Regions from separate parts of the Zoogloea sp. GDB6 genome, predicted to be linked through region 1. Evidence: predicted binding sites of a transcription regulator. Region 1 holds the regulator's gene; each other region holds the start of a gene.
What was found. Region 1 encodes sigma-54, which starts transcription at its own class of promoters, with help from an activator protein. Its sites were predicted from a motif close to TGGCACGCTTNCTGCTNA; they were not measured.

Region 1 (5,133 bases):
TCTCGAACTGGGGGAGGCTCCACCGCCCACGCCTGCCGAGCTGCGCCATGAGGCACTACAGGCTCATAAACACATGCGAATCAGTTATCGTGGGCGCAGTTGGGTGATCGATGTGGCCCGCCCGGCCTTGCTGTTCGGGCGTGATACCGGTAACGATATTGTGATCACCGATCCGCGGGTATCGCGTCAGCATGCCCGTCTCGAGCTTCGTAATGGGTTGTTCTATCTGGCCGATTCGAGCACCAACGGCACCTTCTTGCTCGAGGAGGGTAGCCCTGAACACTGCGTCAAGCGCGAGGAGTTCATCCTCGGCGAAAAGGGGCACATCGGCTGCGGGTTTTCCGTCGGCGACAATATGTCGGATGTAGTGGCGTTCGCCCTTGGGTGATGCTGCTGGAGGCGTGCCGGATCACATGACCAAGGGCCGCGATTGCGGCCCTTGGTCCATGCATGAAGCCTGTGCGGCGATTCAGTCCTTCAGGCGGCCCCTCATGAACTTCTTGCGCTCGTCGCTCTTCTTGTCCTTGGCGGAGGCCTTGCATTCCTTCATCTTGTCACTCCTCGCATGGACGGTTTGGCGGTGCTGCGCGTGCGCCATAAACGTACTGTGAGACCCGCAGTGGACGGCGGAGAGGCACGCCGATGCGTCGTTTGCGCCAAGTCGTGGAGTTGCGGCGGCTAAAAGCCGCTTTCTTCCATCGCGCGTCGCTGGCGGTCGACGAATTCCTGCGTCGAGTCGATGCCGCGCAGCAGTAGGATCGTCGAACGCACGGCCGCTTCGAGCAGCACGGCGAGGTTGCGGCCGGCCGCAACCGGCAGCACGACACGGCGTACCGGCACGCCGAGGATGGGCTGCTGTTCGCCGTCGAGGGTCAGGCGCAGCGGGTCTTCCTGGCCCGGCTGGCGGCGTTGCAGGTGGACCACCAGCTTGAGCTTCATCTTCCGCCGGCAGGCCGTCTCGCCGAAGATCGTGCGGATGTTGAGGATGCCGAGGCCGCGCACCTCGATGACGTCCTGCAGCAGTTCGGGGCAGCGTCCTTCCAGTACGGTCGGGGCGATGCGCGAGAACTCGACGATGTCGTCAGCCACCAGGCCGTGGCCGCGGGAGATCAGTTCCAGCGCCAGTTCCGACTTGCCGGCACCTGAGTCGCCGGTGATGAACACACCGAGGCCCAGTACGTCCATCAGCACCCCGTGCAGCGCGACCCTTTCGGCCAGCTGGCGCGACAGGTAGCTGCGCAGCAGGTCGATGACATTGGCGGACGGCAGCGGGCTGGCGAAGAGGGCGATGTCCTCGTTTGCGCACAGCGTGCGGATGATGCTCGGGATCTCCTCGTCGTCGGCGACGATGAGTGCCGGCGGGGCGTAGGAAAGGATCTCCCTGACGTGGTGGATGACCTTCTCGCGGGTCTGGCGGCGGGCCCAGGCCATCTCGGAGGAGCCGAGGATCTGCAGGCGGTCCGGGTGGATCAGGTTGAGGTGGCCGACCATGTCGGCAGGCCAGATGCGGTCTTCGGAGACCGAAATACGGGTCGCCAGGCTGCCGCAGATGTGGCGCAGCCGCAGGCGCTCCAGATTGTCGTCAAACAGCCGGCTGACCGTCGTCTGACGCATGGCTGCCCCATTGGGCGAAAAGGGTGTGGGCCGCCTGGGCATCGGGCGCGCTCATCAATTGTTCTCGGAAGCTGCGGTCGCTGAACATCTGAGCCAGTTCGGACAGCAGTTGAAGATGGTGTTCGTTGGCCTGCTCGGGCACCAGCAGCACGAACAGCATCGATACGGGACGTCCGTCGGGGGCGTCGAAGGGAACGGGGTCGGCGAGGCGGATGAAGGCACCCAGCGCCTCCTTGAGGCCCTTGATGCGGCCGTGGGGAATGGCGATGCCCTGGCCGAGGCCGGTCGAGCCGAGCTTCTCGCGGGCAAACAGGCTGTCGAAGACGGTGCTGCGGCCGATGCCGTGGTTGTTCTCGAACAGCAGGCCGGCTTGCTCGAAAGCGCGCTTCTTGCTGCTCGCCTCGAGCCCGACGACCACGTTGGTCGGCGGCAGAAGTTTGGCGATGAGGTTCATGCGAGGACTCTCCCGTGTGCGGAACGGTCCGACACAGGTTGCCGGTGAAAGGCGATTCAGGAAGATCCGGAGGCGGAGGCCGCCGGGGCCGTTGTGTCAATTGGGGCGCATTATAGCCACAACGGTCCCGGGGAAAAGCGTATTACTTAGCGCCGGGAATCAGGACTCGGCGAGGTGCTGCTTCAGGGAGTCGTGACCGTGGTCGCTGGTCTTGTCCTTGTACTTCAGGACCTGACGGTCGAGCTTGTCAATCAGCCCGTCGATGGCTGCGTACATGTCGGCATCTTCGTTCTCGACGTAGATGTCCTTGCCGCGCACGTGCACGGTGACTTCGGCCTTCTGACGCAGCTTTTCCACCGAGAGGATCACGCCGACGCTGGTGACGTTGTCGAAGTGACGGATCACGCGGTCCAGCTTGCTCGTAACGTACTCGCGGATGGCCGGCGTAACTTCGACGTGATGCCCCGTGATGTTGAGGTTCATGGTTGCTACCTTTCTGTCAGATGGTTTTGCGCAGACTGACCGGCGGAATATCGAGGGACTCGCGGTATTTTGCAATTGTCCGACGCGCCACGACGATACCCTGCTGGCCCAACAACTCGGCAATCTTGGCGTCGGACAAGGGTTTCTTCTTGTCTTCCGCTCCCACGAGCTGGCGAATCAGCGCCCGAATCGCCGTCGAGGAAGCAGCCCCACCGCTGTCGGTGGCAACGTGACTGCCGAAAAAATACTTGAACTCGAAAATGCCCCGCGGTGTGGCCATGTACTTTTGGGTGGTCACCCGCGAAACGGTGGATTCGTGTAGATCCAGCTGTTCGGCAATTTCCCGCAGGGTCAGCGGTCGCATTGCCACATCGCCATAATCGAAGAACTGGCGCTGGCGGTCAACGATCGCTTGCGAAACCCGCTGGATGGTGTCGAAACGCTGTTGCACGTTCTTGATCAGCCAGCGTGCTTCCTGCAGGTGGCTGGACAGGGAGCCGCTGGCGCCGCGGTTGTCGCGCAGGATCTGGGCATACAGCTGATTGATGCGCAGGCGTGGCATCGCGTCCGGATTGAGGCTGACGACCCAGTTGTTGCGCATCTTGCGGACCACCACGTCGGGGACCACGTAGCGGGTGTCGGCCTGGGAGAACTGGGCGCCGGGGCGCGGGTTGAGGCCGAGGATCAGCGCGTGGGCCTCGCGCAGCGTGTCGTCGCTGCAGCGCAGTGCGCGCTTGATCTTCAGGAAGTCGCGGGCGGCCAGCAGTTCGAGATGTTCGCTGACGATGGCGATGGCCAGGTCTCGGGCTTCGCTGGGGGGCTGGGTATGCAGTTGCAGGGCCAGGCACTGGCCCACGTCCTGGGCGCCGATGCCGGCCGGGTCCAGGCTCTGGATCTGGCGCAGCGCGATCTTGAGGTCGTCGAGCTCGATTTCCAGCTCTGGCGGCAACAGCGGCAGCAGATCGGCCAGGTCCTGGCTGAGGTAGCCGTCGTCGTCGAGGGCCTCGATGAGGAAGCGCACCAGCGCCCGATCCCGGTCGGACAGCGGGGTCAGCGCAACCTGGGCGTCCAGGTGGTCGCGCAAGGACGGCACCGCGGCCTGGAACTCCTGGAAGTCGGTCTCGTCATCGTCGTCGCGTTGCCCGCCACTACCCGCCGCAGCCCATTCACCGGCTTCGCCGCTACCGTCGAAATCGTGATCCGGTTCGCGCTCGCGTTCCGCCTCCCGGGATTGCTCCTGCTCGCGCTCGTGGGCGGCTTCGCTGCCCGCTGGCGCCACAGGGCCGGGTGCCTCGACGCGGCTCGAGCCGAGATCGCCCTCGGGCTCCTCCCGTTCGAGCATGGGGTTCTCCAGGAGGATCTTCTCGATCTCCTGGTTGAGTTCGAGGGTCAACAACTGCAGCAGCTTGATGGACTGCTGCAGCTGGGGCGTCAGCGCGAGATGCTGGGAGAGTTTGAGCTGGAGGCTGGGCTTCATGAGTCGTATCGGGCCTCAGAGCCTGAAGTGCTCGCCGAGGTACACCTGGCGAACCTGTTCGTTGTGAACGATCTCGTCCGGGCGGCCACTGGCCAGTACTTCGCCGGCGTTGATGATGAAGGCACGGTCGCAGATGCCGAGGGTTTCACGGACGTTGTGGTCGGTGATCAACACACCGATCCCCCTGTCCTTCAGGAAACGGATGATCTTCTGGATGTCGATGACGGCGATCGGATCGACGCCGGCAAAGGGTTCATCCAGCAGGATCAGGCGCGGATCGGTGGCTAGCGCGCGGGCGATCTCGCAGCGCCGGCGTTCGCCGCCGGATAGGGAGATCGCAGTGCTGTCGCGCAGGTGTTCGATGCCCAGCTCGTTCAGCAGCTCGTCGAGGCGGCTGGCGATCTGCGCCTTGGAGAGGCTCTGCAGTTCAAGCACTGCCTGGATGTTCTCGGCCACCGTCAGCTTGCGGAAGACGCTCATCTCCTGCGGCAGGTAGGACAGCCCGAGGCGAGCTCGCTGGTGGATCGGGCGATGGGTCAGCACCTCGTCGTCGAGGGTGATCTCACCGCCGTCGGCGGCCACCAGACCGACGATCATGTAGAAGCAGGTGGTCTTGCCGGCGCCGTTGGGACCGAGCAGACCGACCACCTCGCCGCTGCCGACGTTGAAGGAGACGTCGTGAACGACCGTGCGGGCCTTGTACTTCTTGCGCAGGTTGCTGACTTTAAGCAGGCTCATCGCCGGGGTGTTCTTTCAGGACTCTACGAATGATTTCGGTGGAAAAGCCGCGACCTTGAAGGAATCTCGCCTGCCGTGCCCATTCTCGCGCGTCTGCGGGCAGAGTGGCGAATTTTCGGCGGTGGATGTCGCGCGCTCGTTCGAGTTCGCTCTCGGCGGTGTTTTCCTCGATGGCGTCGCCGATCAGTTCGGAGGATACCCCGCGGCGGCTCAGTTCCAGTTTCAGACGGGCGGCGCCGAAGCGGCTGGCCTTGGAGCGTACGTAGGCGTCGGCGAAACGGGCATCGGACAGCAGGCCGAGGTCCACGAGGCGGTCGAGCTCGGCATCGACCTCCTCGGGGCTGCCGAGCGCGCCGAGCTTGCGCGC
Region 2 (5,133 bases), 920 kb from region 1:
GTGACGGTGCGGCCCATGTCGAGGAAGTGGTCGATGCCCAGCACCAGCAGCAGGCCGGCTTCCGGCAGGTTGAACATCGGCAGCACGGCGGCGACGACGACCAGCGAGGCGCGCGGCACGCCGGCGATGCCCTTGGAGGACACCATCAGCACCAGCAGCATGGTGATCTGCGTGGTCAGGCTCATCTCGATGCCGTAGGCCTGGGCGACGAACAGCGCCGCGAAGGTGGTGTAGATCATCGAGCCGTCGAGGTTGAAGGAGTAGCCCAGCGGCAGCACGAAGCTGGTGACGCGGTTCTTGATGCCGAACTTTTCGAGTTGCTCCATCAGCTTCGGATAGACCGATTCGCTGGAGGCGGTCGAGAAGCCGACCAGCATCGGGCCGCGGATCAGCTTGAGCAGGCGGAAGATGTCCTTGCCGAGCACGAAGTAGCCGGCGGCGATCAGCACGAGCCACAGGGCGGCCAGCGCGGCGTAGAAGCTGAGCAGCAGCTTGCCGAAGACGAGCAGCATGCCCAGGCCGTTGGTGGTGATGGCACCAGCGACGGCACCGAACACGCCGACCGGGGCGAAGCGCATCACGTAGTCGGTGACCTTGAGCATCACATGGACGACTTCTTCCATCGTGCACACCAGGCTGCGCGCGGTCTGGCTGTGCAGGTGGCCGAGGGCGGTGCCGAAGAACACGGCGAAGACCAGGATCTGCAGGATTTCATTGGCCGCCATCGCCTCGAAGATGTTCTTCGGGAAAACGTGGGTGATGAAGTCCTTCAGGTTCAGCGCGCTGGTCTTCAGGTTGGTGGCGGCGCCAGCTTCGGGCAGCGGTACGTTGAGGCCGGTGCCGGGCTGCAGCAGGTTGGCGAACAGCAGGCCGAGCAGCAGCGAACAGAACGAGGCGCAGACGAACCAGCCGAGGGCCTTGAGACCGATGCGGCCAACCGTCTTGGTGTCGCCCATGCCGGCCAGGCCGGCGACCAGGGTCGCAAAGACCAGCGGTGCGATGATCATCTTGATCAGGCGCAGGAAGACGTCGGTCAGGATGCCGAAGTAGGAGGCGATTTCCTTGGCCTGGGCGGGCGTGGCGGCCAGCGTGTTGCAGGCGTAGCCGACAATGATGCCGAGCACTAGGGCGATCCCGATCAGGGTCGTCAGCCGGTTCATTTTCATGATGTTCTCCTTGTTCCTATGAATGGAGGGCTGCTCAGGCGGCCCGGGTCGGGATCATTTGCGGCTTGGTCAGTATTTCCGGGCGCAGCACCTCGGCCAGCTGCTCGGCGTTCATCAGCTGGCGCGCGAGCACGATCTCGGCGACGCCCTTGCCGGTGGCGTGGGCTTCGGCAGCCACGTCGGTGGCGTTGGCGTAGCCGATGTAGGGGTTCAGCGCGGTGACGATGCCGATGGAGCGTTCGACGCTGGCGCGCAGGGCGTCCCGGTTGGCGGTGATGCCATCCACGCACAGGTCGGCCAGCGTGGTGCAGCCGCGGGACAGGTGCAGCACGCTCTTGAACAGGCTGTGGGCGATGATCGGCTCGAAGGCGTTGAGCTGCAGCTGGCCGGCTTCGGCGGCGAAGGTGACGGTCATGTCGTTGCCGATCACCTCGAAGGCGATCTGGTTCACCACTTCCGGGATCACCGGATTGACCTTGCCCGGCATGATCGAGGAGCCGGCCTGGCGGGCCGGCAGGTTGATCTCGCAGAAGCCGGCGCGCGGGCCGGAGGACAGCAGGCGCAGGTCGTTGCAGACCTTGGACAGCTTGGCGGCGACGCGCTTGAGCACGCCGGACAGCTGGATGAAGGCGCCGCAGTCCTGGGTGGCTTCGATGAGGTTCGGGGCGGTGACCACCGGGATGCCGCTGACTTCGACCAGGCGGCGGCACACCAGGCCGGCGTAGTCCGGGTGGGCGTTGATGCCGGTGCCGATGGCGGTGGCACCGAGGTTGATCTCGCGGATCAGCAGCGCGGCTTCCTTCAGGCGCTCCTCGTCCTCGCCGAGCATGGTGGCGTAGGTGGAGAACTCCTGGCCGAGGGTCATCGGCACGGCGTCCTGCAGCTGGGTGCGGCCCATCTTCAGCACGTCGGCGAATTCGGTGGCCTTGCGTTCGAAGGCGAAGCGCAGGTGGGCCATGGCGTCCACCAGGCGGAAGATGCCCACGTAGGTAGCCAGCTTGAGGGCGGTGGGATACACGTCATTGGTGGACTGGCTCATGTTGACGTGTTCGTTGGGGTGCAGGAACAGGTATTCCCCGCGCCGGTGCCCCAGGATCTCCAACGCCCGGTTGGCGATCACCTCGTTGGCGTTCATGTTGGTAGAGGTACCGGCGCCACCCTGGATGACGTCCACCACGAAGTGATCGTGGTACTGGCCGGCGATCACTTCGCGGCAGGCCTTGACGATGGCGTCGGTGCGCTCGCTGTCGAGCAGGCCCAGTTCCTGGTTGGCCTGGGCGGCGGCGAGCTTGATCTGGGCGAGGGCGCGCACCAGGTCCGGATAGGCGGCGATGGAGATGCCGCTGATGTTGAAGTTCTCCAGGGCCCGCAAGGTGTGCACGCCGTAGTAGGCGGCGGTGGGAACCTGGCGGTCGCCGAGCAGATCGTGCTCCGTGCGGTAGATGGCGGTGGTGGTCATGCGTGTCTCCAATGCTTTTGAATGTCGTTTGCCGGGCCGTGGAGAGGCCGTCGTGCCCATTCATTTGCAGGAGCTGTGCCACCGCTCGGACCTCGATCCGAGTTTTTATGAGTATGTTTTTAAAGGGTTTTGTTTTCTCCGGTTACAGGTTCGTTCGGATTCCCGGAAAGGGGGTGAAAAAAGCATCCGGAAATCCGAACGGTGCGGTGGGGATGAGGGCTCAGTACCAGTTCGAATCGTCGTCGTCGCCCGCCTTGCGGGCAGCGGCCTTCACGCGGACGGCTTCCTCGCGCAGGAAGGTGACGATCTGCCAGATCTCCTCCTCGCCGAGGGCCATGCCGAAGGAGCCCATCTGCGTGTTGGGGCGGCCCTTGGAGATGGTGTCGAACATGAACTTGTCGGAGTTGGGGCCGCCGGGGGCCCAGGCGCCGCGCACGAGTTGCGGGCATTTGCCGCCGTGGCCGCGGGTGTTGTGGCACTGCTGGCAGTTGCGGCCGAACAGCTCCTCGCCCTTGCGGGCGGCCTCGGCGTTGCCGGCGAGGGGATTGGCCGACGCGGCGGCGGGGGCGCCGCCGGCCGGCGTCACGCCGAAGGCGTGGGCCAGGCCGCTGAGCCCGAGGGCGAGGCACAGGCCGACGGCGAACGCCCGTTGCCGGATGGCACGGGCGGTGAGGGAAGTGGGGAACGTGGGGTGTGTCATGGTTCTCTGGTGTGGGGATCGTTGGAGTTTGATCACGGCGCCAGGCCGTGGGCTCTCAGGATGGCGGCGAGGCGGCCGTCGCTGTGCAGGCTGTCCACCGCGGCATTGACGTCGGCCAGCAGGGCCGGGTCGCTGCGGCGCAGCGCGAAGACGAAGCGGGTGCGGCCGGCCTCGGGCAGCGCCAGGCCGTCGCTGGCCGAGGCCTGGCCCAGCCGCCGGGCCTCGGCGAGGGCCGGCTGCCACAGTGCGGCGGCGTCCACGCTGCCGTCGGCGAGGGCTGCGAGGAGTGCGCCGTTGTTGCCGTAGGGCACCCGGTGCAGGTGCTGCTGGAACAAGTACAGATCGGCCGGTGTGGCGGTGACCACGCCGATCCGGCCGAGCCGGCGGGCGTCGTCGAGCTTGCTGATCTGCGTGCGGGCGCCGACCAGCACATAGCCGGTTTCCAGGTAGGGCGTGCTGGCGGCCAGGCGTTTCTCGGCCAGCTCCTCGTTGGGCCCGCCGCTTTCCGGAATGCCGGCGAACAGCGCGCAGGCGCCGCCGGCGAGGTTCTGCGCGAGGGCCTTGCCGAGCCCGCCGCGGTTTGGGATGGTTACCCACTGCAGGCGGACTTCCCGGCCGAGTTGCCGTGCGACGGCGCGGGCCAGTTCGGCGTCGATGCCGCCGTCCGGCAGGCTGCTGGCCGAGAACGGGGGGTTGGCTTCGGCGAGGCAGACGGTCAGCGGACCGCCGCCTGGTTCTGCCGGGGGCGGCGCGCTGCCGGCCGGCTGGCCGTGGGCGAGCAGGGCCAGCAAGGTGCCGCAAAGGCGTGTGCGCGGTGTCATGGATCGCTCCGCGGGCACGGCCCAGGCTTGGGCCGCGCCCGCCGCAAGGGCAGGGACGGGGTTAGCGGTACTGCGGCGAGAGGGCGAAGACCATCATGCCGCCGCCGCGGTTCTGGTGCTTGAACAGCTCGCCGTACACCAGCGGCCACAGGCTGCCGCCGCCAGGGCCGTAGACGATGGCCACGTACTGCTGGCCGTTCACGTTGAAGGTGGTCGGGTTGCCGTGGATGCCGGTGCCGACGTTGAAGCGCCACAGGGTTTCGCCGGTGTCGTCGCGCATCGCCGAGAAGTAGCCTTCGGCGTCGCCGGAGAAGACCAGCCCGCCGGCGGTGGCGAGCAGGCCGCTGGTGGCCGGCGTGCTCTGCGGGCGGGACCATGCCAGCTTGCCGGTGGTGGCGTCGAAGGCCTTCACGCCGCCGGTGTAGGGGTTGGCCTTGAGGACCTTGGACGACAGGAACCACTCGCCCTGCTTCCATTCCATCTTCTTGGCCTGGATATCCATCGAGCTGTCGATGTAGGGCACGTAGAGCAGCTTGGTGAGCGGGCTGTAGGCGGCCGGGTGCCATTCCTTGCCGCCGTCGAGGATGGGGGCGACGTCGGTGGCGACCTTGTCGTAGCCGGGCACCTTGTCCGGATTGACGATCGGGCGACAGTTGCCCTGGAAGCCGGTGACCCAGTTCACGCGGGCGATCGGTACCACCCAGTTGCACTTGCCGCTGTCCCGGTTGATGGAATAGACGTGGCCGTTGCGGTCGGCATGCAGCCACACCTTGCGGCCCTGGTCGTCGTCCACCAGGATGGTTTCGTTGTTGCCGTCGTAGTCCCAGGAGTCGTTGGGGGTGTACTGGAAGTGGTGCTTGATCTTGCCGGTGGCGGCGTCGAGGGCCAGCGTGGAGTTGCTGTACAGGTTGTCGCCGGCGCGCACGCGGGGGTCGAAGTCCGGCGTGGGGTTGCCGACGCCCCAGAAGATGGTCTTGGTCTTGGGGT
Region 3 (5,133 bases), 1.6 Mb from region 1:
CGCGCCGCCGGCGCCCTCGCGGCGGCGGGGGCGTCCGGCCGCCTGTGGGCGGCGCCGACGAAGGACGTGGTGGTGCTCACCGCCTACCCGGACGCGGTGGTGTCGCGCTTCGAGGCCGCCTTCGAGAAGGCCTGGCCCCAGTACCGTCTGCGCATCGTCTGGCGCATGCCCCACGACGCCTTGCCCTACCTGCGCCAGGCGGGGCAGGGTGGCGTGGACGTGTACTGGAGCGCGTCGCCGAAGACCTACGCCCAGCTCAAGGACGAGCATGCCTTCCGCAAGCTGCCAGTGAGCCTGGAGGGCCTGCCGGGGCGGGTCGGCGGTAGCGTCATCAACGATCCGGACGGCTTCTACGCTGCGTCCGAGGTGGCCGGCTACGGTTTCGCGGTGAATCCGGCCTACCTGCACAGCCACAAGCTGCCGCCGGTGGCCGACTGGAGCGACCTGGCCGATCCGGTGTATGCCGGCCACCTGGCGGTGCCGGACCCGGTGGAGGTGGGCTTCGCACCGGTGCTGGTGGACATTCCGCTGCAGGCCTACGGCTGGGACATCGGCTGGGCGCTGTGGAGCGCTATCGCCGCCAATGCGGCTTTCACCGGGCGCGGCGGCACCTTCGTCAGCGACGAGATCGGCGGTGGGCGCAAGGGCATCGGGCTGTCCATCGACTTCTTCGTCGCCTCGGCGGTGGCCAATGGCGCGCCGGTCGAGTTCATCTACCCGCGCCAGGGCGGTGTCAATCCGGCCCACATCGCGGTGACCGCCGGCAGCCCGAACCCGGACGGCGCGAAGGCCTTCGTGGGCTTCGTGCTGTCCGACGCTGGGCAGAAGATTCTGGCCCACCCGGACATCCGCAAGCTGCCGGTGCGTCCGTCGGCCTACGCGGGCCTGCCGGCCGGCTACCACGACCCCTTCGCCACCGCGGCACGGGGTGGCTATCTCTATGACAACGGCCGCGGGCGCGGCCGCGCGGCGCCGATCGCGGCGGCCTTCGGGCAAGCCTTCGTGCGGCCCCATGCGCGTCTGGTCGAACTCTGGCGGCGCCTGCACGCGGCCGACGGGGCGGCCTGGAATACGGTCTGGCCGCTGCTGACGGCGCCGCCGCTGAAGGAGGCGGAGGCCGATGATCCGGCGATCCAGCGTGCCTTCTTCGCCCGCCGCGACGACCCGGCCGCCGAGACGCTGGCCGCCGGCCTGGAAAAGACCTGGGCGAGCCGCGTCGATGAGCGCTATGCGAAGGCCGCCAGCCTGCTGGGGGTGGCCTGATGCGGCGACTGGGTTTCCTGTTGTTGATGTGCGGCGTCCTCGCCGGGGCGCCCGCCCGGGCCTTGGCGGACTGGCAGGTGGCGGACGCCGGCCGTGAGGCTTTCGCGCGGCCGCTGGACGGCCTAACCGATGCGGAGCGGGAACGCTTCTTCCACGGTCGTTCCCTGTTCAACCAGAGCTGGGTGGTGGCGCCGGCCAAGGACGACCAGGTGGATGGCCTCGGCCCGCTGTACAACCGGCTGGCCTGCATCTCCTGCCACGCCCGCAACGGCCGCGGCCTGCCGCCGGAACAGCCGGACGAGCGCATGCAGTCGATGCTGGTACGGCTGTCGGTGGCAGGGCGCGGCCCGCATGGCGGACCGCGGCCCCACCCGGCCTATGGCGACCAGTTCAACGAGGAGGGCATCCCCGGCGTGCCCGGCGAGGGGCGCATCCGCCTGGGCTGGGTCGAGTCGAAGCGCCGGCTGGCGGATGGCGAAGCGGTGTCGTTACGCCGTCCGCGGCTGACCTTCACCGAACTGGGCTACGGGGCGATCGGCAAGGTGCTGACCTCGCCGCGGGTCGGCCAGCAGGTGGTGGGCATGGGCCTGCTCGATGCGGTGTCGGCGCAGGCCCTGGCGGCGCTCGCCGCGGAGCGCAAGGCGGACGGCGTGAAAGGGCGCGTGAACCAGGTGTGGAATCCGGAAACCGCTGCACTGGAGGCCGGCCGCTTCGGCTACAAGGCCAACATGCCGACGTTGCGCGCGCAGATCGCCGGGGCTTTCCTGGGCGACCTGGGCATCACGTCCGACCTGCATCCGGCGCAGAACTGCACCGCCGCGCAGTCCGCCTGCCGGCAGGCGCCGAACGGCGGTACGCCGGAGCTGAGCGCCCGCCAGCTGGATGATGTGGAGTTCTATCTGGCCCACCTCGCCGTGCCAGCCCGCCGCAATGCGGACAGTGAAGTCGTGCGGCGCGGCGAGGCGCTGTTCGCTGCCAGCGGCTGCGCGCAGTGCCACCGGCCGAGCCTCTCGACCGGCGCGTCGCCGCGTTTCCCGCGCCTCGCCGGGCAGACCATCGCGCCTTACACGGATCTGCTGATCCACGACATGGGGCCTGGCCTGGCCGACGGTCGGCCGGATTTTGCGGCGTCCGGGCGGGAGTGGCGCACGCCGCCGCTGTGGGGAATCGGGCTGACGCAGACGATCAGCGAGCAGCAGCGCTATCTCCACGACGGCCGCGCGCGCAGCCTGAGCGAGGCGATCCTGTGGCACGGCGGCGAGGCGAAGGTCGCCCGCCGGCGTTTCGCTGCGCTGCCGATCCAGGAGCGCCGTGCGCTGCTGGCCTTCCTCGAAAGCCTGTGAGGCGAAGGGCGGTCAGCTTGCAGAAGGTGCTGGGGGCCGATTGATACGCAAATAAGCTGCGCAAATGCACTCTGATTGGGCATTCGCTATATTTGAGTGCATATAGAGGCCGCGTAGAGGGGCTGCGGCATGTGTGGCGTGTGCCACGGTGCGTGCCGAAGAAAGGAGGCAGGGCGGTGTCGGTGCGCTCAGCCGACGAGGCCGAGGATCACCGACGGGGCCTTGAACGCGGCGGTGGCTGGAGCGCCGACTTTCAGGCCGAGGGTGACTGAGCTTTCATGGGTGATCGTGGCGTGGACGGTCTGCCCATTGCCGAGGGTGAGGGCTACGTCGGTGCTGATCGGCCCCTCGGTGATCGCCGAGATCGTGCCGTCGAGGCAGTTGCGGGCCGACAGCCTGGCCCCCGTGCCACCGGCCACGAGCAGCACCGACGAGGCTTTGACGAAGGCCTGGACGGGCGTGCCGGCGGCCAGGTTGAGCTCCCTGATCGCATCGTTGGCGACGGTGGCGATGATCTTCAGGCCGCCGGGCAGCACCACGTCCACCTCGGAGTTGATGGTGCCGAGCGTGATGGCGTCGATGGTGCCGTCGAAGGCGTTACGGGCGCTGATCTTCATGGGGCGTTTTCCGGAAACGATGGCTGCGGGCGCCAGCATGCGATGGTGCCGCCCGCTTGCGCAAGTGCGTCGATGCCTTTCAAGCGTGCGGCACTGCGGGTTGGTGGCCCGCTATTTGCTGGAGTACAGTACGCTCCGTTGTATATCGATATATATAGGAACAACAATGACAACCCGCCGCACCATTCACCACAAGCTTGTCGGGAAGCTGACAGTCGATACCGAGTTCGGCACCTTTCTCGGCGACACGCGCATCCGCCTGCTGGAATCCATCGACCGCTACGGTTCGATCTCCCAGGCCGCCAAGGCCGTGCCGCTGTCCTACAAGGCGGCGTGGGACGCCGTGGACGCGATGAACAATCTGGCCGAGTCGCCGCTGGTGGAGCGTTCGGTGGGCGGCAAGGATGGCGGCGGCACCAGCCTCACCGACTACGGCCGCCGGGTCATTGCGATGTACCGGGCGGTGGAGCAGGAATACCAGGAGGCCATTGACCGCCTGTCGGCCCGCCTCGGTGACGGCGGGGAGGGCAGCATGCGCCAGTTCCAGACCCTGCTGCGGCGCATGTCGATGCGCACCAGCGCGCGCAACCAGTTTGCCGGCACGATCAGCGGCCTGCGCGAAGGCGAGGTGAGCTTCGAGGTGCGGGTGCGTCTCGACGATGCCAACGAAATCGTCGCGGTGATCACCCGCGAGAGCGCCGAGACGCTGGAGCTGGGTATCGGCCAGGACGTGCATGCCTTCGTCAAGGCGCCATCGGTGCTGCTGATCACCGATCCGCAGGCGCGCACCACCGCCCGCAACCACCTGTGGGGCGAAGTCAGCCGCATCCACGAAGGGCCGGTGAGCTCGGAAGTGACGATCACCTTGCCCGGCGGCCGCACCGTCACCTCGGTGGTGACCCACGACAGCATCGACAACCTCGGCCTCGCCATCGGCACGCCGGCCTGTGCGGTCTTCCAGGCCACGTCGGTGATCCTCGCCATCTTCGACTGAATTTCAACCTGACCGGAGTCCTTCGATGAAACCTTCCTTCCGTTCGCTCGCGCTGTTCGCCGTCCTCGCCGGTTCTTCCCTGCTGGCCCAGGCTGAAGAGGTGTCGGTGGCGGTGGCCGCCAACTTCACCGCGCCGATGCAGAAGATCGCCGCCGAGTTTGAAAAGGCCACCGGCCACAAGGCCCAGTTGGTGTTCGGCTCGACGGGCAAGTTCTACGCCCAGATCAAGTCCGGTGCGCCCTTCCAGGTGCTGCTGGCGGCCGACGACGAAACGCCGGCCAAGCTCGTCAAGGAAGGCGACGGTGTGGCGGGCAGCAGCTTCACCTACGCGATCGGCAAGCTGGTGCTGTGGTCGCCGAAGGCCGGCGTGGTGGACGACAAGGGCGAGGTGCTGAAGGCAGCCAAGTTCGAGCACCTGTCCGTCGCCAATCCCAAGCTGGCGCCCTACGGCCTGGCCGCGATGGAAACCCTCAAGGCTCTCGGCCTGGCCGACAGCCTGCAGCCGAAGATCGTCCTCGCCGAGAGCATCGGCCAGGCCCAGCAGTTCGTCTCGTCGGGCAGCGCCGAGCTGGGTTTCATCGCCTATTCGCAGATCCACAAGGACGGCAAGCTGATCGACGGGGGTTCCTACTGGCTGGTGCCGTCCAAGTATTACAGCCAGATCCGCCAGGATGCGGTGGTGCTGAACAAGGGCAAGGGCCAGGCGGCCGTCACTGCGCTGACCGCCTTCCTGAAGTCGCCGGCCGCGGCGGCGATCATCAAGTCCTACGGGTACGAACTCTGATCGATGGTTGAGCGATGGAATTGACACCGGAAGACTGGTCGGCGGTTCGCCTGACCCTCGAGCTGTCCACCCTCGTCACGGTGTTGTTGCTGATCATAGGGACCCCCATCGCCTGGTGGCTGGCCCGCACCC
Region 4 (5,133 bases), 1.0 Mb from region 1:
CATGCCCGGCCGGTATCGCCGGGACATCCAGCACTGACGGAAAATCCGCACACCAGCACTCCGCCAGGCCAGCGTTCATGCCACAGGTAAAGGCCGCGCCACAGGCCGGACACACATTGGTGGCCGGTACGTTCTTGCTCTGCTCCATCGACTTGCTCCGTTTGATCCATCTCAAGTCTAGCGCGGATCACCACCGCCACGCCTTGAACCGGGCCAAGCCCCTCCCTATATAACAATCAGGGAGGGCCGTCAGCCCTCGGGTAAGCCAACCAGAACAAGGAGACGACACATGAGCAACATCACTCGCCGTGACCCTCTGGACGATCTGTTCCGCGGCTTTTTCGTGCGCCCGGTCGAATATGCCGGAGCCCCCGTCGAGGCGCCGCAAATGCGCGTGGACGTGAAGGAGGCCAACGATGCCTACCAAGTGCACGCCGAACTGCCGGGTATCAAGAAAGAGGACATCCACGTACACATCGACGGTCCGGTCGTCTCGATCAGTGCAGAACGCAAGCAGGAGAAGGAAGTGAAGGAAGGCGAGCGGGTCTTGCGCACCGAGCGCTATTTCGGCGAGGTGTCGCGCAGCTTCCAACTCGGCGCGGATGTCGATGAGGCCAAGGCTTCGGCCAAGTTCAGCGATGGCGTCCTCGAACTGACGCTACCGAAGAAGGCTCCGGCCCAAAGCAAGCGCCTTGTCATCGAATAGCGTGCATCGGCTGCGGCACCCAGCCAACACCGAGGCGGGAAGAGCAATCTTCCCGCCTTTTGTTTCGATCTTCGTACTTTTTGTTTAGGGGCCGGCTCATTACAATCGCGGGCACACCAAAACAACCTTGCGCTGCAACACATCATGACCGCTGCCATCGACACCTCCGACCTGACCCCGGCCCAGAAAGCCGCCATCATCGCCGAAGCCCTGCCCTACATCCGCCGCTTCCAGGACAAGACCCTGGTCATCAAGTACGGCGGCAATGCGATGACCGACCCGCACCTGAAGGCCTGTTTCGCCCACGACGTGGTGCTCCTCAAGCTGGTCGGCTTCAACCCGGTGGTGGTGCACGGCGGCGGCCCGCAGATCGAGAACATGCTGTCCCGCGTCGGCAAGAAGGGCGAGTTCGTGCAAGGCATGCGCGTCACCGATGCCGAGACCATGGAAGTCGTGGAGATGGTGCTGGGCGGCCAGGTGAACAAGGAGATCGTCAATCTGATCAACCAGGCCGGCGGCAAGGCCGTGGGCGTGACCGGCAAGGACTCCAACTTCATCCGCGCCAAGAAACTGATGATGGAGAACAAGGACGCCCCCGGCGACCTGATCGACATCGGCCAGGTCGGCGACATCACGCAGATCGACCCGAGCCTGATCTCCTTCCTCGACAAGGGCGACTTCATCCCAGTCATCGCGCCGATCGGCGTCGGCCCCGACGGTGAGAGCTACAACATCAACGCCGACGTGGTGGCCGGCAAGCTGTCCGAAGTGCTGAAGGCCGAGAAGCTGGTGCTGCTGACCAACACCCCGGGCGTGCTCGACAAGGACGGCAAGCTGCTGACCGGCCTGACCCCGCGCCAGATCGACGAACTGGTGGCCGACGGCACCCTGTCCGGCGGTATGCTGCCGAAGATCGGCTCCGCCCTCGACGCCGCCCGCAACGGCGTGAAGAGCGTGCACATCATCGACGGCCGCGTCGAGCACTGTCTGCTGCTGGAAATCCTCACCGACCACGGCGTCGGCACGATGATCAAGAGCAAGTAAAACACGCAACCTTTGCGGAACTCCGGGGCGCAGCGGGCACTCTTCACATGCCCCTGGCCCCGGTTTTCCGTTTGCTATCCATGCCCACCCACCAAACACGCCCTCTCGCCCTCGCCCTTTTCGTCGTCTGCAGCAGCCTGCTCGCCTTCGGCCTCTACCTCCAGCACGTGAAGGGCATCGAACCCTGCCCAATGTGCATCATGCAGCGCTACGCCCTGCTGGCCTGCGGCCTGATCGGCCTGGGTGCCGGTCTGCACAACCCGGCCACCAAAGGGCGCTACGTTTGGTCGGCTCTGCTCGCCGTCGCAGCCCTCGCTGGTGCAGGCGTAGCGGCGCGCCAATCGTGGATCCAGTGGTATCCGCCGACAGTCTCCGAATGCGGCCCCGGTCTGGAATACATGCTGGAGAGCTTCCCGCTGTCCTCCGCGCTGCCGATGATCTTCCGCGGCGCCGGCGACTGCTCGGTCGTGGACTGGACCTTCCTCGGCCTGTCCATCGCCAACTGGTCCTTCCTGGCCTTCACCACCATCCTGCTCAGCCTCGCCGTGCATCTGCTGCGGCATCGCAAGTCCGCCGCCTGATTCTGCGCCCCAGCACAGGGCGATGCGCACCAGCCAAGTGCGCATCGCTCCCCTCCCGCACGCCCCGCCCCCGTTTCTCCCCAGTATTTACCTGATCTGGGCGCAGTGGCACGGCCATTGCTAGTAGCCATCCGACGAATGCGCATGAGGCAATAAAGACTTTGCCGCACTGCGCACTACCTGAATCCAGGTGCTTGTTGCGCGCCGCCCCCGAGGCTGGCGACGCGGTCCGGCCAACGACGGCCCCGCCGCGATCAACGACGATCTCTCTCCTGCTCAAGGCTTACCCGCCCGCATCGGTCCCGTGCGTCCGGTCCGGGGAGAATCAATGTCGGAGGAATCATGCGCAAACAGAAACTGGTCATGGTTGGCAACGGGATGGCGGGTGTCCGCACGCTGGAAGAGCTGCGGAAGATCGCCCCGGACATGTACGACATCACGGTCTTCGGTGCCGAACCGCACCCCAACTACAACCGCATCCTGCTCTCTCCGGTGCTGGCCGGCGAGATGACCATCCAGGACATCATCCTCAACGACCTGCAGTGGTACGCGGATAACGAGATCACCCTGCACTTGGGCGCGCGGGTCACCGAGATCGACCGCCGCAACCGCTCCATCGTCGCCACCGGCAAAGACGGCCAGCCGATCACCGTCGATTACGATCGCCTGCTGCTCGCCACCGGCTCGACCCCCTTCATGCCGCCGATTCCGGGCAAGGACCTGCCTGGCGTGATCTCCTACCGGGACATCAAGGACACCGACGAGATGATCGACGCGGCGTCCAAGTACCAGCACGCGGTGGTCATCGGCGCCGGCCTGCTGGGCCTGGAAGCGGCAAACGGCCTGGCCCTGCGCGGCATGAACGTGACCGTGGTGCACATCTCCGACTGGATCATGGAGCGCCAACTCGACCGCACTGCCGGCAAGATGCTGCAGGCTGCCCTCGAAGCCAAGGGCATGAAGTTCAAGCTCAACGCCCAGACCGCCGAACTGGTGCAGGGCGAGTCCGGCCGCGTCTGCGCGGTGAGGTTCAAGGACGGCGACAGCCTCCCGGCCGACCTCGTGTGCATCGCCGCCGGCATCCGCCCCAACGTCGAACTGGCCGAGAAGGCCGGCATCCACTGCAACCGCGGCATTGTCGTCAATGACACGCTGCAGACCTACGACCCACGCATCTACGCCGTCGGCGAATGCGCCAACCACCGGGGCACCGCCTACGGCCTGGTGGCGCCGCTATTCGAGCAGGCCAAGGTGGCCGCCAACCATCTGGCCATGTACGGCATCGGCCGCTACCAAGGCTCGGTGACCAGCACCAAGCTCAAGGTCACCGGCATCGACGTGTTCTCCGCGGGCGACTTCTCGGGTGCCGAAGGCACCGAGGATATCGTGCTCCACGATCCCGGCGTGGGCGTCTACAAGCGCCTGGTACTGAAGGACGACAAGCTGGTCGGCGCGGTGCTGTATGGCGACACCAAGGACGGCGCCTGGTACTTCCAGCTGCTGAAGGACGAGCAGGACATCCGCGACATCCGCGACAACCTGGTGTTCGGTAACTCCCACCTGGGCGACGTCGGCCACAAAGGCAACAGCCTGGCCGCCAGCATGCCCGACACCGCCGAGGTGTGCGGCTGCAACGGCGTGTGCAAGGGCACCATCGTCAAGGCCATCAAGGAACAAGGCCTCTTCACACTGGAAGACGTGCGCAAGCACACCAAGGCCTCCAGCTCCTGCGGCTCCTGTACTGGCCTGGTCGAGCAGATCCTTGCCTCGACGATCGGCGGCGCCTACCAGCCGGCCGACTCCAACAACAAGGCGGTGTGCGGCTGTACCGACCATTCCCACGGCGACGTGCGCAAGGCCATCCGCGACAACAAGCTGCTGTCGGTGGCCGACACGCAGAAGTTTCTGGCCTGGAAGACGCCCAACGGCTGCGCTACCTGCCGCCCGGCCCTCAACTACTACTGCCTGTCCACCTGGCCCCACGAGGCCATCGACGATCCGCAGAGCCGCTTCATCAACGAGCGGGCCCACGCCAACATCCAGAAGGACGGCACCTACTCGGTGGTGCCGCGCATGTGGGGCGGCCTGACCACCCCCGGCGAGCTGCGCGCCATTGCCGACGCCGCCGAGAAGTACAAGGTGCCGACCGTCAAGGTGACCGGCGGCCAGCGCATTGACCTGCTCGGCGTGAAGAAGGAAGACCTGCCCGCCATGTGGGAGGACTTCGCCAAGGCCGGCATGTGCTCCGGCCATGCCTATGGCAAGAGCCTGCGCACCGTGAAGACCTGCGTCGGCGCCGAGCACTGCCGCTTCGGCACCCAGCGCTCGATGGAGCTGGGCGTCAAGCTGGAGAAGATGCTGTTCGGCATGTGGAGCCCCCACAAGGTCAAGCTGGCGGTGTCCGGCTGCCCGCGCAACTGTGCCGAATCGGGCATCAAGGACGTGGGCGTGATCGGTGTCGATTCCGGCTACGAGCTGTACATCGGCGGCAACGGCGGCATCAAGACCGAAGTGGCCCAGTTCTTCTGCAAGGTGAAGGACGACGCCGAAGTCATGGAATACGGCGGCGCCTTCATCCAGCTCTACCGGGAGGAAGGCTTCTACCTGGAACGCACCTGCCACTACCTGGAGCGGGTCGGCATGGAGCACATCAAAAAGCGTGTCCTCGAAGACGAGGCCAACCGCAAGGCGCTCTACGAAAAGCTCCTCTTCGCACTGCAGAACTACAAAGACCCGTGGGCCGAGATCTTCGAAGACAAGAGCGGCGGCATCCACAAGCGTCAATTCGAGATCATCAAGGTT

Region 2: a site for sigma-54 is predicted at 2,689-2,706, ahead of aspA (aspartate ammonia-lyase). Genes of this name have one in related genera too.
Region 3: a site for sigma-54 is predicted at 3,328-3,345, ahead of AC1PQG_RS19170 (TOBE domain-containing protein). Genes of this name have one in related genera too.
Region 4: a site for sigma-54 is predicted at 2,438-2,455, ahead of nirB (nitrite reductase large subunit NirB). Genes of this name have one in related genera too.

The regions. Positions count from the first base shown of each region.
Region 1 is NZ_CM161497.1:67,958-73,090, forward strand. Features, by position in the region: gene AC1PQG_RS00300 (FHA domain-containing protein) at 1-388, shown strand, start outside; gene AC1PQG_RS00305 (PsiF family protein) at 470-598, opposite strand; gene hprK (HPr(Ser) kinase/phosphatase) at 679-1,614, opposite strand; gene ptsN (PTS IIA-like nitrogen regulatory protein PtsN) at 1,583-2,068, opposite strand; gene hpf (ribosome hibernation-promoting factor, HPF/YfiA family) at 2,228-2,551, opposite strand; gene AC1PQG_RS00325 (RNA polymerase factor sigma-54) at 2,568-4,028, opposite strand; gene lptB (LPS export ABC transporter ATP-binding protein) at 4,044-4,766, opposite strand; gene recX (recombination regulator RecX) at 4,753-5,133, opposite strand, start outside.
Region 2 is NZ_CM161497.1:989,920-995,052, forward strand. Features, by position in the region: gene AC1PQG_RS04435 (dicarboxylate/amino acid:cation symporter) at 1-1,166, opposite strand, end outside; gene aspA (aspartate ammonia-lyase) at 1,201-2,625, opposite strand; gene AC1PQG_RS04445 (c-type cytochrome) at 2,846-3,325, opposite strand; gene AC1PQG_RS04450 (substrate-binding periplasmic protein) at 3,358-4,146, opposite strand; gene AC1PQG_RS04455 (PQQ-dependent dehydrogenase, methanol/ethanol family) at 4,208-5,133, opposite strand, start outside.
Region 3 is NZ_CM161497.1:4,215,027-4,220,159, reverse strand. Features, by position in the region: gene AC1PQG_RS19185 (ABC transporter substrate-binding protein) at 1-1,263, shown strand, start outside; gene AC1PQG_RS19180 (di-heme oxidoreductase family protein) at 1,263-2,606, shown strand; gene AC1PQG_RS19175 (TOBE domain-containing protein) at 2,795-3,223, opposite strand; gene AC1PQG_RS19170 (TOBE domain-containing protein) at 3,390-4,217, shown strand; gene modA (molybdate ABC transporter substrate-binding protein) at 4,243-5,001, shown strand; gene modB (molybdate ABC transporter permease subunit) at 5,016-5,133, shown strand, end outside.
Region 4 is NZ_CM161497.1:1,075,540-1,080,672, reverse strand. Features, by position in the region: gene AC1PQG_RS04845 (cysteine-rich CWC family protein) at 1-79, opposite strand, end outside; gene AC1PQG_RS04840 (Hsp20/alpha crystallin family protein) at 290-706, shown strand; gene argB (acetylglutamate kinase) at 851-1,750, shown strand; gene AC1PQG_RS04830 (disulfide bond formation protein B) at 1,831-2,331, shown strand; gene nirB (nitrite reductase large subunit NirB) at 2,674-5,133, shown strand, end outside.